Regions from separate parts of the Nocardiopsis sp. NPDC006139 genome, predicted to be linked through region 1. Evidence: riboswitches for the same ligand, from Rfam matches in the RefSeq annotation. Region 1 holds a riboswitch; the other holds the start of a gene.

Region 1 (7,375 bases):
GACGTGGCCGACTACACCGACATCGCGCCCGTCTACGGCGACCTGGACCTGGCCGACCGGCTCATCGCCGCCGCCCACGAGCGCGGTATCCGGGTGATCATCGACATCGTGCCCAACCACTGCTCCAGCGAGCACGTGTGGTTCCGGGAGGCGCTGGCGGCCGGGCCGGGCTCGGCCGAGCGCTCGCTGTTCTGGTTCCGGCCCGGCCGGGGCGAGGACGGGGGGCTGCCGCCCAACAACTGGCGGTCCCGGTTCGGCGGCCCCGCCTGGTCCCGGGTCACCGAGGCCGACGGGAGCCCGGGGGAGTGGTACCTGCACCTGTACTCGGCGCAGCAGCCCGACCTGAACTGGGAGAACCCGCGGGTGCGCGAGGAGTTCGACGCGATCCTGCGGTTCTGGTTCGACCGGGGGGTGGACGGGTTCCGCGTCGACGTGGCCGACGGGATGGTCAAGGACCCGGGGCTGCCCGACGCCCCGGAGGGGGACGAGAGCGCGTTCTCCGACCGCGACGGGGTGCACGAGGTGTTCCGGCGGTGGCGGCGGATCGCCGAGTCCTACGGGCCCGACCGGGTGTTCGTGGGGGAGATGTGGCTGCCCGACCCGGAGCGGTTCGCCCGGTACCTGCGGGCCGACGAACTGCACAGCGCGTTCAACTTCGACTTCCTCAGCTGCCCCTGGGAGCCCAAGGCGCTGCGGTCGGTCATCGACCGGACCCTGGCCGCGCACGCCCCGGTGGGGGCGCCCGCCACGTGGGTGCTGTCCAACCACGATGTGACCCGGCACGTCACGCGGTACGGGCGGGCGGGGGACACCGGGTTCTCGTTCGCGGACCGCCGCCACGGCGAGCCCGTGGACCTGGAGCTGGGCACCCGGCGGGCGCGGGCGGCGGCGCTGCTCGCGATGGCGCTGCCCGGCGGGGTGTACGTCTACCAGGGCGAGGAGCTGGGGCTGGAAGAGGTGGACGTCCCGGAGGAGCTGATCGACGACCCGGTGTTCGTCCGCTCGGGCGGCGCGGACCGGGGGCGGGACGGCTGCCGGGTGCCGCTGCCGTGGTCGGGGGAGGGGCCGCCGTTCGGGTTCGGGCCGCCGGGCGCGGCCGATCCGTGGCTGCCGCAGCCCGCGGGCTGGGCCGCGCGCACCGCCGCGGCCCAGGCCACCGACCCCGACGGCATGCTGCACCTGTACCGCCGGGCGCTGGCGGTGCGCCGGGCCGAACCCGCCCTGGGCGCCCCGCCCGCCGACGGCCCGGGGATGCGCTGGCTGGAGGCGCCCGAGGAGGTGCTGGCGTTCGCCCGCGGCGACGTGGCCTGTGTCGTCAACCTGGGCGGGGACCCGGCGGACCTGCCCGCGCACCGGGGGGTGCTGGTGGCCGGCGGGCCCCTGGAGGGCGATCGGTTGCCGTCCGACACGGCGGTGTGGCTGCGGATCGTCCGAGAGGGATGAAAGAGTGAGAGTCGAGGGCTTCGTGCGGAGGACGGCCGTGCGAAGCCCTCCTCGAACCCTGTCCGAGAGGGATGGGAGAAGGAGCCCGTGCGGAGGGACGGCCGCACGGGCTCCCCCCTTTCCACCCCCGGGTCGAAGGCGGTCGCGCGCCCCGGCACACGTGACGGCCACCGGGAGGGGAGCCCCGGGACCACCGGGCCCGAGGTGGCGGTGCCGGCGATGCGGGCGGGGCCGCTGGGGCGGGCGGGGACCGTGGTGCCGTGTGGATGCGGGTGGGAGCCCTCTTCTGGGGTGACGTTGCCCAGGGCCGGGGGTGGCGGTGTGGGTGGTGCGGGTGGGGCCGCTGGGGCGGGCGGGGGTTGTGGTGCTGTGTGGGCGCGGAGGGGAGTCCTCGCCGGGGGCGACGGCGACCCGGGGCGGGGTGTGATGCGGGACACGGTGTGTTCCGGGGGTGGGGGAGCGGCGGGGGCGGCGCGACTGTCCGAGAGAGGAGTGCGGGGCCGCGCGAAGGCCCCGCCGGGGACCGTCCGAGAGAGGACGGTGGAGGGTCCGTGCGGAGGGACGGCCGCACGGGCCCTCGTCGCGCCCGGGCGCGCGAGGCGCGCGGAACGCGCGGGGGGACTCGGCCTGTGGCGATGTGATCGAGTACGGTCGTAACCACAACAGGGATGAAAACCGACATTCGCCCTGTCCGTACAAGTGAACACAGCGTCAGCAGGCTGTCGATACCGCGCGGGAGAGACCCCTGACCCAGGGGCGCCGACGGGGCAATACTCCCCAGTAACCTCTCAGGCACCACGGACCGTGCGGAGAAGGCCGCTCTGAAGCCTGGGCGCCGCCGTGCCCGGTGACAGAGGGGGAGACCGTGAGGAACACCGCCGATCCGCATCGGCCCTGTCACCAGGAGGTCTCCGTGTCCGACCAGCCCGTGAACGTCCCCGGCGCGCCCGCCCGGGTGTTCGCCGACCGCCACGTCGGACCCGCGCCCGGCGCCGTCGAGGAGATGCTCAAGACGGTCGGCTACGGCTCCACCGCCGAGCTCATGGCCGCCGCCGTCCCCGCGTCCATCCTCAGCGCCCCCGGACGCAGCGCGGATCTGGACCTGCCCGAGGCCATCGGCGAGGCCGAGACCCTCGCGGAGCTGCGCGCGCTCGCCGACCGCAACACCGTCGTCAAGCCCCTCATCGGCCAGGGCTACTACGGCACCTTCACCCCGCCGGTGATCCTGCGCAACATCATGGAGAACCCGGCCTGGTACACGGCGTACACGCCCTACCAGCCGGAGATCTCCCAGGGCCGCCTCGAGGCCCTCATCAACTTCCAGACCATGGTCTCCGACCTCACCGGCCTGCCCGTCACCGGCGCCTCCCTGCTGGACGAGGCCACCGCCGCCGCCGAGGCCATGACCCTGGCCCGCCGCGCCTCCAAGAGCAGGGCCGACGTCTTCGTCGTCGACTCCGACGTCTTCCCGCAGACCCTCCAGGTGCTGCGCACCCGCGCCGAGCCGCTGGGCATCGAGGTCGTCGTCGCCGACCTCTCCCGGGGCCTGCCCGAGGGCGACGCCTTCGGCGTCCTGGTCCAGTACCCGGCCTCCAGCGGTGCGGTGCGCGACCCGGGCGCGGTCATCGCCGCCGCCCACGAGCGCGGCGCCCTGGCCGTGGTCGCCGCCGACATCCTCGCGCTGACCCTGCTGCGCAGCCCCGGCTCCCTGGGCGCGGACATCGCCGTCGGCTCCACCCAGCGCTTCGGCGTCCCCCTCGGCTTCGGAGGCCCGCACGCCGGCTACATGTCGGTCGCCGAGAAGCTGCGCCGCCAGATCCCGGGCCGCCTGGTCGGCGTCTCGGTGGACACCGCGGGCCGCCCGGCCTACCGCCTGGCCCTGCAGACCCGCGAGCAGCACATCCGCCGCGAGAAGGCCACCAGCAACATCTGCACCGCGCAGGTGCTGCTGGCCGTCATGGCCGGGATGTACGCCGTCTACCACGGCCCCCACGGCCTGCGCGCGATCGCCCGCCAGGTGCACACCCGCACCGCGGCGCTGGCCGACGCCCTGGCCGAGCGCGGCTTCGAGGTGGTCCACGGCGCGTTCTTCGACACCCTGCGGGTGCGGGTGCCCAGCGCCGACCGGGTCGTGGAGAGCGCCCTGGCCGCCGGGTTCAACCTGCTGCGCGTGGACGCCTCGACCGTCGGCGTCAGCGTCGACGAGACCACGACCGTCGCAGACCTGGCCGCGCTGGCCGAGGCGTTCGGCGGGGCGGGGCACGGCCCCAAGGCCGCCGTGGCCGTGGACGGGGACGCCGACCGCGTGCCCGGGGACCTGGCGCGCGGGGTGGACTACCTCGACCACCCGGTGTTCAACACCCACCGCAGCGAGACCTCGCTGCTGCGCTACATGCGCAGGCTGTCGGACCGCGACCTGGCCCTGGACCGCACGATGATCCCGCTGGGCTCGTGCACCATGAAGCTCAACGCCACCACCGAGATGGAGTCGGTCACCTGGCCGGAGTTCGCGGGCCTGCACCCGCTGGCCCCGCTGGACCAGGCGGCCGGCTCGGTGGCGCTCATCCGCGACCTGGAGTCCTGGCTGGCCGAGATCACCGGCTACGACGCGGTGTCCCTGCAGCCCAACGCCGGCTCCCAGGGCGAGTTCGCCGGCCTGCTGGCCATCCGCGGCTACCACCGCTCGCGCGGCGACGACCACCGCGACGTGTGCCTGATCCCCAGCTCCGCGCACGGCACCAACGCCGCCAGCGCGGTGATGGCCGGCATGCGCGTGGCCGTGGTGGCCTGCGACGAGGGCGGCAACATCGACGTGGACGACCTCAAGGCCAAGATCGCGAAGCACGCCGACGCGCTGGCCGCGATCATGGTGACCTACCCGTCCACGCACGGCGTGTACGAGGACACCATCACCGAGGTGTGCCGCCTGGTCCACGAGGCCGGGGGCCAGGTGTACGTCGACGGCGCCAACCTGAACGCGCTGGTGGGCTGGGCCAAGCCGGGCGAGTTCGGGGCCGACGTCAGCCACCTGAACCTGCACAAGACCTTCTGCATCCCGCACGGCGGCGGCGGCCCGGGCGTGGGCCCGGTCGCGGTCCGCTCGCACCTGGCGGCGTTCCTGCCCAACCACCCGGGCCAGCCCGAGGCGGGCCCGCACACGGGCGTGGGCCCGGTGTCGGCGGCGCCGTTCGGCTCGGCCGGCATCCTGCCGATCTCCTGGGCGTACGTGCGGATGATGGGCGGCGAGGGGCTGCGCACCGCCACCGAGGTCGCCGTGCTGTCGGCGAACTACGTGGCCAAGCGCCTGGAGCCGTACTACCCGGTGCTCTACACCGGTGCGGACGGCCTGGTCGCGCACGAGTGCATCATCGACATCCGCCCGCTGCAGAAGGCGAGCGGCATCAGCAACGAGGACGTGGCCAAGCGGCTGATGGACTACGGCTTCCACGCCCCGACGATGTCGTTCCCGGTGGCCGGGACGCTCATGGTGGAGCCCACCGAGAGCGAGGACCTGGCTGAGCTGGAGCGGTTCATCGAGGCGATGATCGCCATCCGCGGCGAGATCGACAAGGTGGCGGCGGGGGAGTGGGACGCCGAGGACAACCCGCTCAAGAACGCCCCGCACACGGCGGAGGAGGTCACGGCCGACGAGTGGACCCACGGGTACACCCGCGCGGACGCCGCCTACCCGGTGCCGTCGCTGCGCCGCGACAAGTACTGGCCGCCGGTGGGCCGCATCGACCAGGCCTACGGTGACCGGAACCTGGTGTGCTCCTGCCCGCCGCCGGAGGCCTTCGAGCTGTAGTCCGGCCCGGTAGGGCACCGGGGGCTCCGTCCGGATCCGGGCGGAGCCCCTTATTCGGACATAAGGAAAATCTACGACATAAAGGTGAGGCTTCCGGGCTCCCACGGGGCACACGCGCCCCGAAGGGCGACACCGGCCCCCACGGCACTCTCCCGCCGCCGTCGCGCGCGTTAGAGTTGCGGCGACACCCGCGTGTCCCACCGCGCGGACCCCCACCGGAAAGCGCCCAGCATGACCACGACGTCCGGACCCTCCGCACGCCACGGCGGCCCCGTCGACCCCCGGCCGCGGGCCGTCGACCCCCGGGACGCCCCCGCCGGACCCGCGCCCTCGGCGTCGGAGGCGGCCGGTCTGTGCGACCAGGCCCGCGACCTGGCCGAGAACGGCCACCTCGACCGCGCCGCCGAGCTCTACCGCGGCGCCGTCGCCGCCGACCCGCCCCCGGACGTGCTGGCCCGCGCGCTGCTGGGCCTGGCCGTGGTCGAGGACGGCCGCGGCGACACCGCCGCCGCGCGCGACGCCGCCCGCCGGGCCCTGGACACGGGCGACGCCCGGCACGCGCCCCGCGCCGCCCACCACCTGGCGCTGTCGCTGGAGCAGGACGGCGAGGGCGCCGAGGCCGAGCGGGTCTGGCGCCGCCTGCTGGACCTGGGCGGTCCCGGGCACACCGCCGTCGCCCACTACGGGCTGGCCCGAGCGGCCGAGGAGCGCGGCGACCCCGGGGCCGCCGAGGAGCACTGGGAGGCGGCGCTGGCCCCGCCGCCCGAACGGGCGGAGCGGCTGCACACCGAGACCGTGGCCGAGGCCGCCCGGGACCTGGCCGGGAGGCTGCTGGGCCGGGGGGCGCCGGGCGCCGCCCTGAGCGCCGCCGACCGGGGACTGGCCGCGGCCGAGGACCCGGAGCTGCGCCTGCTGCGCGCCGCCGCCCACCTCGAACACGCCATCGCCGACCTGGACGCGGTCCTCGAACCGCCCGGCGAGGGCGGGGAGCCGGCCGCCCCGCCGACCGCCGGGGCCGCCGTGGAGCTGCTGGCCGGCCTGCTGGCGCTGCGCGGGGACGCCGAGGGGGCCGCCGGGGTGTGGCGCGGCGGACTGCGCGACCTCGGGGACGCCACCGCCGAGGAGGTCGGCGCCCGGCTGCGGCGCGGGTTCGCCCACGGGGGCGAGGAGGACGGGGTGCCCTGGTGGGAGCCCTACCTGACGGAGGCGGTGGCCACGGCCAGCGCGCCGGCGCTGGCGGCGGAGCTGTTCGCGGTGCTGACGCGGATGCACGCCCTGGCGGCGCTGCCCGCGCTGGAGGGGGAGGCGAACCCGGCGCGGCTGCGGGAGGCGCTGGTCCAGGCGGTGCGCACCCCCGACGAACTGGTGTGGGGGCCGGGCCTGCACGCGGATCTGCGGCGCCGGCTGGCGGAGGCCACCGGTGAGCGCGACCTGCTGCCCGAGGACTGGCCCGAGCGCCTGTGAGGCCGCGGGCCGCGGAGCGGTCCGCGCGTACCGCCGCCCGGGGGCTCTGCTCCCGGGCGGGGTTCGTCCGGCCCGTCGGGGGGACCGGTGGGGACGGTGGTGGTCGGGCGTTCGCGGGTCAGGCGGCCAGGACGCGGGGGCGGTGCGGGGCGACGACGGCGCCGTCGGGCAGCAGCTCACCGGTGTCGTCGAAAAGGACGACGCCGTTGCAGAGCAGGCTCCAGCCCTGTTCCGGGTGACTGGACACGACGCGCGCGGCCTCGCGGTCGGTGTCCTCGAAGGACGGGCAGGCGGGTTCGTGGCTGCACATGGGATCGGCCTTTCGCTAGGGACTCGTCATTGAGCTGACGCCAAGAATAGTGGCTCACATCACATGCTTGTCGCGTTTCGGGGCGAAAACACGCGGTCGGTGTCGTCGTCCGCTCTCACACGGTGAGATACCCGCGGATCGCCTGTGGTTCGCATCACCTTCGACCGGATCGCGCGGGGTCAGTACCCGTAGCCGCCCCGGGTCCGGCGCGCCGCCGGACGGCTGCGCATCCCGGCCCCGGCCAGGCCGCCGCGCTGGAACGCTCGCACCAGCTCGCCGCCCAGGTTCACCCCGGCGCCCAGCGCCAGGCCGACCATGACCGCCTCCACCAGCGAGAGCAGACCCGCCACCGC
Region 2 (7,375 bases), on a different contig from region 1:
GCGCTGGCGGTCGGCGAACTCCTCGCCCGCCGCGACCTTGAGCGCCACGGCCTTGGCCGCGATCACGTGCTCCAGCGGGCCGCCCTGCATGCCGGGGAACACCGCGGAGTTGATCTTCTTGGCCAGGTCGGCCTTGGTGAGGATCAGACCGCCGCGCGGGCCGCCCAGGGTCTTGTGCGTGGTGGTGGTGACCACGTCGGCGAACGGCACCGGGTTGGGGTGCAGGCCCGCCGCGACCAGGCCGGCGAAGTGCGCCATGTCGACCATGAGCAGGGCGCCCACGGAGTCGGCGATCTCCCGGAACCGGGCGAAGTCCAGCTGCCGCGGGTAGGCGGACCAGCCCGCGACGATCATCTTGGGCTGGTGCTCCTTGGCCAGGGCGGCGACCTCGTCGTAGTCGACGGTGCCGTCCTCGTCGCGCACGTGGTACGCCACGGCGTTGAGGACCTTGCCGGAGTAGTTGATGCGCATCCCGTGGGTCAGGTGGCCGCCGTGGGCCAGGTCCAGACCGAGGATGGTGTCGCCCGGCTTGAGCAGGGCGAAGTACACGGCCGTGTTGGCCTGGGCGCCCGAGTGCGGCTGCACGTTGGCGTGCTCGGCGCCGAACAGGGCCTTGGCCCGGTCGATGGCGAGCTGCTCGACGACGTCGACGTGTTCGCACCCGCCGTAGTAGCGGCGGCCGGGGTAGCCCTCCGCGTACTTGTTGGTCAGGACGGTGCCCTGCGCCTCGATGACGGCCTGCGGGGCGAAGTTCTCCGAGGCGATCATTTCAAGGGTGTCGCGCTGGCGGCCCAGTTCGGCGTCGACGGCGGCCGCGACTTCCGGGTCGAGTTCGCTCAGGCTCTGGTTGAGCGTGTTGTCGGTGGCCATCGGGGGTCAGTCCTCGCCTTCGGTCAGCTTGGTGTACTCCTCCGCGGAGAGCAGCTCGCCCGGTTCCCCGGACAGGCGCACCTTGAACAGCCAGGCGCCGTAGGGGTCGGAGTTGATGGACTCCGGCTCGCCCTCGAGGTCGGCGTTGACCTCGACGACCTCGCCGTCGACGGGGGAGTAGATGTCGCTGACGGACTTGGTGGACTCCACCTCGCCGCAGGTATCGCCCGCGCTCACGGTGGTCCCGGCCGCGGGGGCCTCGACGTAGACGATGTCGCCGAGGGACTCGGCGGCGAACGCCGTGATGCCGACCGTGGCGACCCCGTCCTCGATCGAGACCCACTCGTGTTCGGCGGTGTAACCCAGCTCCGTGGGAACGCTCACTTCAACTCTCCTTGGAGGTTCTCTTCATTCCTGCCGCGCCGCCGGGTGACGGCCGCCCGGCCCGGCCTACGTCCGGTCGCGCCCGCCCGTGCCGATCCCGGTCAGGGGTTCAGCCGCGCGGGGCGCGCGGGGTCCCTTTGGTGGGGGACCCACGTTCTCAGGCCTGCCGCTTGTAGAACGGCAGCTCGACCACGTCGACGTCCTCGCCGCGGCCGCGCACGTCCACGGTGAACGCGCCGGTCGCGGTGTCGAGTTCGCCGTCCACGTAGGCCATGGCGATGGGGCTGCCCAGGGTGGGGGAGGGGGCGCCGCTGGTGATGGTGCCGACGACCTCGCCGTCGCGCAGGACGTCCTGGCCGCGGCGCAGCGGACGGCGTCCGCGCGCGACGAGGCCGATGAGGCGGCGGGGGCGGGCGGTGCGGGCGGCCTCTTCCAAGGCGGCCCGGCCGACGAAGTCGCCCTCCTTGTCGAACTTGACCACGCGGCCCAGTCCGGCGTCGAAGGGGGTGAGGTCGGTGCTCAGCTCCTGGCCGTACAGCGGCATGCCCGCCTCCAGGCGCAGGGTGTCGCGGGCCGACAGCCCGGCGGGGACCAGGCCCTTGTCGGCGCCGGCGGCCATGAGGGCCTCCCACACCCCGACGGCGCGGTCGGCGGGCCTGACGAAGATCTCGAAGCCGTCCTCGCCGGTGTAGCCGGTGCGCGCCAGCAGGACGGGCACCCCGGCGACGGTGTGCTCGTAGCCCGCGTAGTAGCGGATGGAGTCGAGATCGGCGTCGGTGAGCGGGGCCAGGATCTCCACTGCCCGGGGGCCCTGGATCGCGATGAGCGAGTACTCGGCGGACTCGTCGGCCACCTCGACGTCGAACCCGGCGGCGCGCTCGGCCAGGGCGGCGGAGACGGCGTCGGCGTTGGCGGCGTTGGCCACCACGAGGTACTCCTCCTCGCCGAGCCGGTAGACGATGAGGTCGTCCAGGACGCCGCCGTCGGCGTCGGTGATCATCGTGTAGCGGGCCCTGCCCGGCTTGACCTGCGACAGGTGCCCGACCAGAGCGTGGTCGAGGGCGCGGCCGGCGTCCGGCCCGGTGAGGCGGATCTCGCCCATGTGGGAGAGGTCGAAGAGGCCCGCGGCCTCGCGTACGGCCCTGTGCTCGGCGGTCTCGCTGCCGTAGCGCAGAGGCATGAGCCACCCGGCGAAGTCGACGAGGGAGGCGCCGGCCTTCTCGTGGATCGCGCGCAGGGCGGTGGGCCGCGACGCGGACGCGGGCTCTGACATGGGTACTCCCGAGAGGATGGGCGTCGTATCGTGCATAGGCGTTGCCATCCTCCCCCTCTGTCATCGGTGCCTGAGAGCTTCGCCCCGCGCTCGGCGTGGCTTGCACCTTCGGCGAGGGACTCCCGGTCCCTGCTTTCCAGAGTGGTCTCGCCCGTACGGTCCACTGTGCCTGAGAGGTTGTTTCGGGGAGGGATTGCTCCTTCGGCGGCCCGCGCCGGCTGCGCGGGCACTCTCCCGTACGGGGTCAGCAACACGTTCAGCCTAGCAGCGGCCGTGGCCGCCCCCAAGGGCGGCACCGCCCGCGCGACCGGCGCGGGCGAAACCCGGGCGGCGGGGGCGGGCACGGGTTACCGTGTCCCCTGAACGGGTCGTGGCGGTTCGTGCACCGAGGGGGACCGAGTGCTGGTGGACACGCGGAGGATGAGACGGATCGGCTACGCGTCGGTGGCCGGTGCGGCGCTGGCGGCGCTGCTGGGCTGTGCCGCCCCGCGGGAGGAGGGCGAGGAGTCGGGCCCCGCCCCGGGGGCGGGCAACGCCGCCGCGGTGGGCGGCGACGTGGCCGCGGTGGAGCGGGCGGACCTGGCCGGGGTGTTCGAGCGGGCCGGTGCGGCGGGCACGTTCGTGCTCTACGACACACGGGACCGCACCTCGGTGCTGGTGGACCCGGAGCGGGCGCGCGAGCGCGCGGTGCCGGGGGAGACGTTCGAGCTGGTGACGGCGCTGGTGGCGCTCCAGACGGGCGCGGTGTCCGACGCGGGGGCCGTGGTGGGCGCCGGCGGGGCGGCGCACCGGGACGCGGTGGAGCGGGTGGGCCGGGACCGGCTGGCCACGTGGGTGGACCGGTTCGAGTACGGCGACCGCGACACCGGCGCGCCGGAGGACGGCTCCGGCGACTTCTGGGCGCGGGGCCCGCTGGGGGTCTCGGCGGTGGAGCAGACGGAGTTCCTGGCCGGGCTGGCCCGCCGGGAGCTGCCGGTGGACGCCGCCCACCAGGAGGCGCTGCACGCGGCCACCCTCGTGGAGGAGGGCGCCGGGCACACGCTGCACGGCCGCGCGGCCTGCGACGGGGACGGGGCGCCGGGCTGGTGGGTCGGCTGGGTGGCCGCCGGGGAGCGGACGCACTCCTTCGCCCTGCGCCTGGAGCCGGGGGAGCGCGGGGCCGGGGACTGCGAGGCGCTGGGGCGCGAGCTGCTGGCGGCCCTGGACGTCCTGCCCCGGGAGTCCGGCACCCGGTAGGGAACGGCTCGGGGGGAGACGGCCGGGCCCCGCCCCGTGGCGGACGGGGCGGGGCCCGGCGGGTCCGGAAGGGGCGCCGGCTAGGCGGTCTTGCGGCGGGCGCGGACGGCCTCGGCCAGGGTGGTCAGCACCTCGGTGGTGGTGTCCCAGCCCATGCACTTGTCGGTGATGGACTGGCCGTACACCAGGTCCGCCGGGTCGCCCAGCTTCTGGGCGCCGGGGACGAGGAAGCTCTCCAGCATGACGCCGATGATGCCGTGCTGGCCCTCGGCCACCTGGGCGGCGATCTCGGCGGCCACGCCCGGCTGGCGCTCGTGGTCCTTGCCGCTGTTGGCGTGGCTGGCGTCGATCATCAGGCGGCGCGGCAGCCCCGCCCGGGCGATGACGTCCAGGGCGGCGTCCACCGAGGCGGCGTCGTGGTTGGGACCGGTGCGGCCGCCGCGCAGGATGACGTGGCAGTCGGGGTTGCCCTCGGTGACGACCACCGAGCCGGCGCCGGTCGGGTCCACACCGAAGAACGTGTGCGAGGCCGCGGCCGCGCCCACCGCGTCCACGGCCACCTGCACGTCGCCGTCGGTGCCGTTCTTGAAGCCCACCGGGGTGCTCAGGCCGCTGCTCAGCTGGCGGTGCACCTGGCTCTCGGTGGTGCGGGCGCCGATCGCGCCCCAGGACACGGCGTCGGCGATGTACTGCGGGGTGATGGGGTCGAGGAACTCGGTGCCCGCGGGCAGCCCCAGCGAGTTGATGTCCAGCAGGATCTCGCGGGCCAGGCGCAGGCCGCGCTGGACGTCGTAGGTGTCGTCGAGGCCGGGGTCGTTGATGAGGCCCTTCCAGCCGACGGTGGTGCGCGGCTTCTCGAAGTACACGCGCATGACCACGCACAGCTCCTCGCTCAGCGAGGGGACCAGCTCGATCAGCCGGTGGGCGTAGTCCATGGCCGACTCGCGGTCGTGCACGGAGCAGGGGCCGACGACGACCAGCAGGCGGTCGTCCTCACCGTCCAGGACCCGCTTGACCTCGGCGCGGGAGCGCTCGACCAGGGCGGTGCGCTCCGTCCCCAGGGGAAGCTCCGAGAGCAGGTCCCGGGGGGCGATGAGCGGCTTGTAGTCGACCACCCTTGTGTCGTTGGTGCTGGGCATGCTGCTGCTCCCCTGTGTCCTCGCTCGTGCGGTGCCGCCACCCTGCACACTAGCGCGGCCGCGGCTCCGGAACGCGATCACGCCGGTATTTCGGACGAGGGTCACACGGCGGGGGCCGGTAACGGCGACAATGGTGAAATGTTCGTCTCGCCCACTGAGACGCATTTCTTCGGGGGTGCCCGCGCGGGTTCACGGCTCGGGGTCGGCGAAGTCCTCCTCCCAGAATTCGGCGGGGCGGCGCGAGCCGTCCTCGACGGGGCCGCGCTCGGCCTCCTCCCGGCGCAGCTGCACCCGGCGGATCTTGCCCGACACGGTCTTGGGCAACTCGGCGAACTCCAGGCGGCGGACCCTCTTGTACGGGGAGAGGCGGCCGCGGACGTGCTCCAGGATCGCCCGCGCCGTCTCCGCCGTGGGCGGCACCCCGGGGGCCGGGGTCACGAACGCCTTGGCGACCGCCAGCCGCAGCGGATCGGGGGAGGGGACCACCGCGGCCTCGGCCACGTATTCGTGTTCGACGAGCACGCTTTCGAGTTCGAATGGTGAGATGCGGTAATCCGAGGCCTTGAACACATCGTCGCCGCGACCGATATAGGTAATGTGCCCGTCGGCCTCCCGGGAGGCCAGATCCCCGGTGTGGAACAGGCCCCGGCGGGTCGCCGCCCGGGTCAGGTCGGGACTGTCCGCGTACCCCTTCATGATCCCCACCGGCCCGTCGGACAGGTCCACGCAGATCTCGCCGGTGTCGCCCGGCTCCTCGGTGACCGGGTCCACCAGGACGATCCGGTACCCGGGCATCTCGCGGCCCATCGACCCGGGGACCACGCGCTGGCCGGGGGAGTTGCCGACCAGCAGGGTGGTCTCCGTCTGGCCGAACCCGTCGCGCACCGTCAGGCCCCACGCCCTGCGCACGTGCTCGACCACCTCCGCGTTCAGCGGCTCCCCGGCGGCCAGGGCCTCGCGCAGGGGGACCTTCCACGACGCCAGGTCGGTCTGCACCAGCATCCGCCACACCGTCGGCGGCGCGCAGAAGGTGTGGACGCCGCAGCGCACGATCTCGTCCAGCAGGCGCTCGGGGGAGAAGCGGTCCTGGCGCACCACCAGCACCGTCGCCTCGGCGTTCCAGGGGCCGAAGACGCTGCTGTAGGCGTGCTTGCCCCAGCCGGGGACGGACACGTTCAGGTGCACGTCGCCCGGCCGCACGCCCAGCCAGTACATGGTGGACAGGTGCCCGACCGGGTAGGAGCGCTGGGTGTGCACGACGAGCTTGGGCGTGGCGGTGGTGCCCGAGGTGAAGTAGACGAGCAGGGGGTCGTCGGGGCCGACGCGGTGCGGCGGGTGGAACTCCAGGCCGGCGTGCTCGGAGTCGGGGTAGCCGAGCCAGCCGTCCATGTACCCCACGCAGATGCGGGTCCAGTGGCCGCTCAGGCCCTCGAACTTCGCCGTGTCCACCGGGGAGCACACCACGTGCCCGATCTCGCCGCGCTCCAGCCGGTCCAGCAGGTCGCCCTCGGTCAGGTTGGTGGCGGTCGGCACCACCACAGCGCCGAGCTTGACGGCCGCCAGGGTGATCTCCCACAGCTCCACCTGGGGGCCGAGCATCACCAGGATGCGGTCGCCCGCGTGCACGCCCTGGGCGTGCAGCCAGTTGGCGACCTGGGAGGAGCGCTCCGACATGCGCCGGTAGGTGTGCTTCTCCTCCGAGCCGTCCTCGTCGACGATCCACAGCGCCGTGCGGTCCGGCCGCCGCTCCGCCACCTCGTCGAAATGGTCCAGCGCCCAGTTGAACACCTCGGGCCGGGGCCAGGTGAACTCCCGGTGCGCGCCCTCGCGGTCCTCCCGCAGCCGCAGGAGCAGATCGCGCGCCGCACGGAACTCCGCGGCACCCTCGGCCGCCGCCTCTTTGGACATCGCTTCGACCTTTCGGATCTCCGCCCGCCTCGCTCCGGGGCCGGTGTGCTGCGGTTTCTACCCCCGATGCGCCCCGGCGACCCATCGCCCCGCGCCGTGCGCCCGGCGGGGGCCGGGCCAGGGAGGGGCCGCGGACCCCGGCGGCCGGGAGAAGCGGGGGCCCGGCGGGCACGCCCTAGGATGGTGAGCCATGGAGGAACTGCGCGGGCACCACGCCCTCTGGAGGATCGACGACGAGACGGTACGGATCCGCTTCGATTCCGGACGCAAGGTGCCGACGCTGTTCAAGGCACTGGGCGGCGCCGAGGTCCCGCTGGCCGCGGTGCGCGAGGCGGACTTCTACCGGGGCGACCGCAAGCACGGGTGGCGGCTGCGGCTGGACCTGCTCCCCGGGCTCGACCCCTACACCAGGCCGGGCGCGTCCGCCCGCGACGTGCTCACCCCCCTGGTCCTGAGCGGCCCCCACGACACCGAGCTGGTCGCCGAGTACGTCGCCGACAAGATCCGGGACCTGGCCCGCTACGCCCGCGAGACCCTCGCCGGCGAGCTGGACCGCACCGAGGTC

The links. A riboswitch is a leader RNA that binds a small molecule or an ion and turns the genes downstream of it on or off. The one in region 1 is predicted to bind glycine.
Region 2: another riboswitch for glycine. It lies ahead of gcvT (glycine cleavage system aminomethyltransferase GcvT); the one in region 1 lies ahead of gcvP (aminomethyl-transferring glycine dehydrogenase).

Annotation. Positions count from the first base shown of each region.
Region 1 covers NZ_JBEXTT010000001.1:124,876-132,250, reverse strand. The annotation lists gene ABZ249_RS00565 (glycoside hydrolase family 13 protein) at 1-1,443, shown strand, start outside; glycine riboswitch at 2,167-2,258, shown strand; gene gcvP (aminomethyl-transferring glycine dehydrogenase) at 2,357-5,248, shown strand; gene ABZ249_RS00555 (tetratricopeptide repeat protein) at 5,480-6,712, shown strand; gene ABZ249_RS00550 (DUF5999 family protein) at 6,831-7,022, opposite strand; gene ABZ249_RS00545 (threonine/serine exporter family protein) at 7,202-7,375, opposite strand, start outside.
Region 2 covers NZ_JBEXTT010000029.1:34,666-42,040, reverse strand. The annotation lists gene glyA (serine hydroxymethyltransferase) at 1-870, opposite strand, end outside; gene gcvH (glycine cleavage system protein GcvH) at 877-1,254, opposite strand; gene gcvT (glycine cleavage system aminomethyltransferase GcvT) at 1,412-2,527, opposite strand; glycine riboswitch at 2,674-2,774, opposite strand; gene ABZ249_RS28630 (penicillin binding protein transpeptidase domain-containing protein) at 2,948-3,763, shown strand; gene ABZ249_RS28625 (3-deoxy-7-phosphoheptulonate synthase) at 3,844-4,902, opposite strand; gene ABZ249_RS28620 (AMP-binding protein) at 5,092-6,810, opposite strand; gene ABZ249_RS28615 (DUF4429 domain-containing protein) at 7,001-7,375, shown strand, end outside.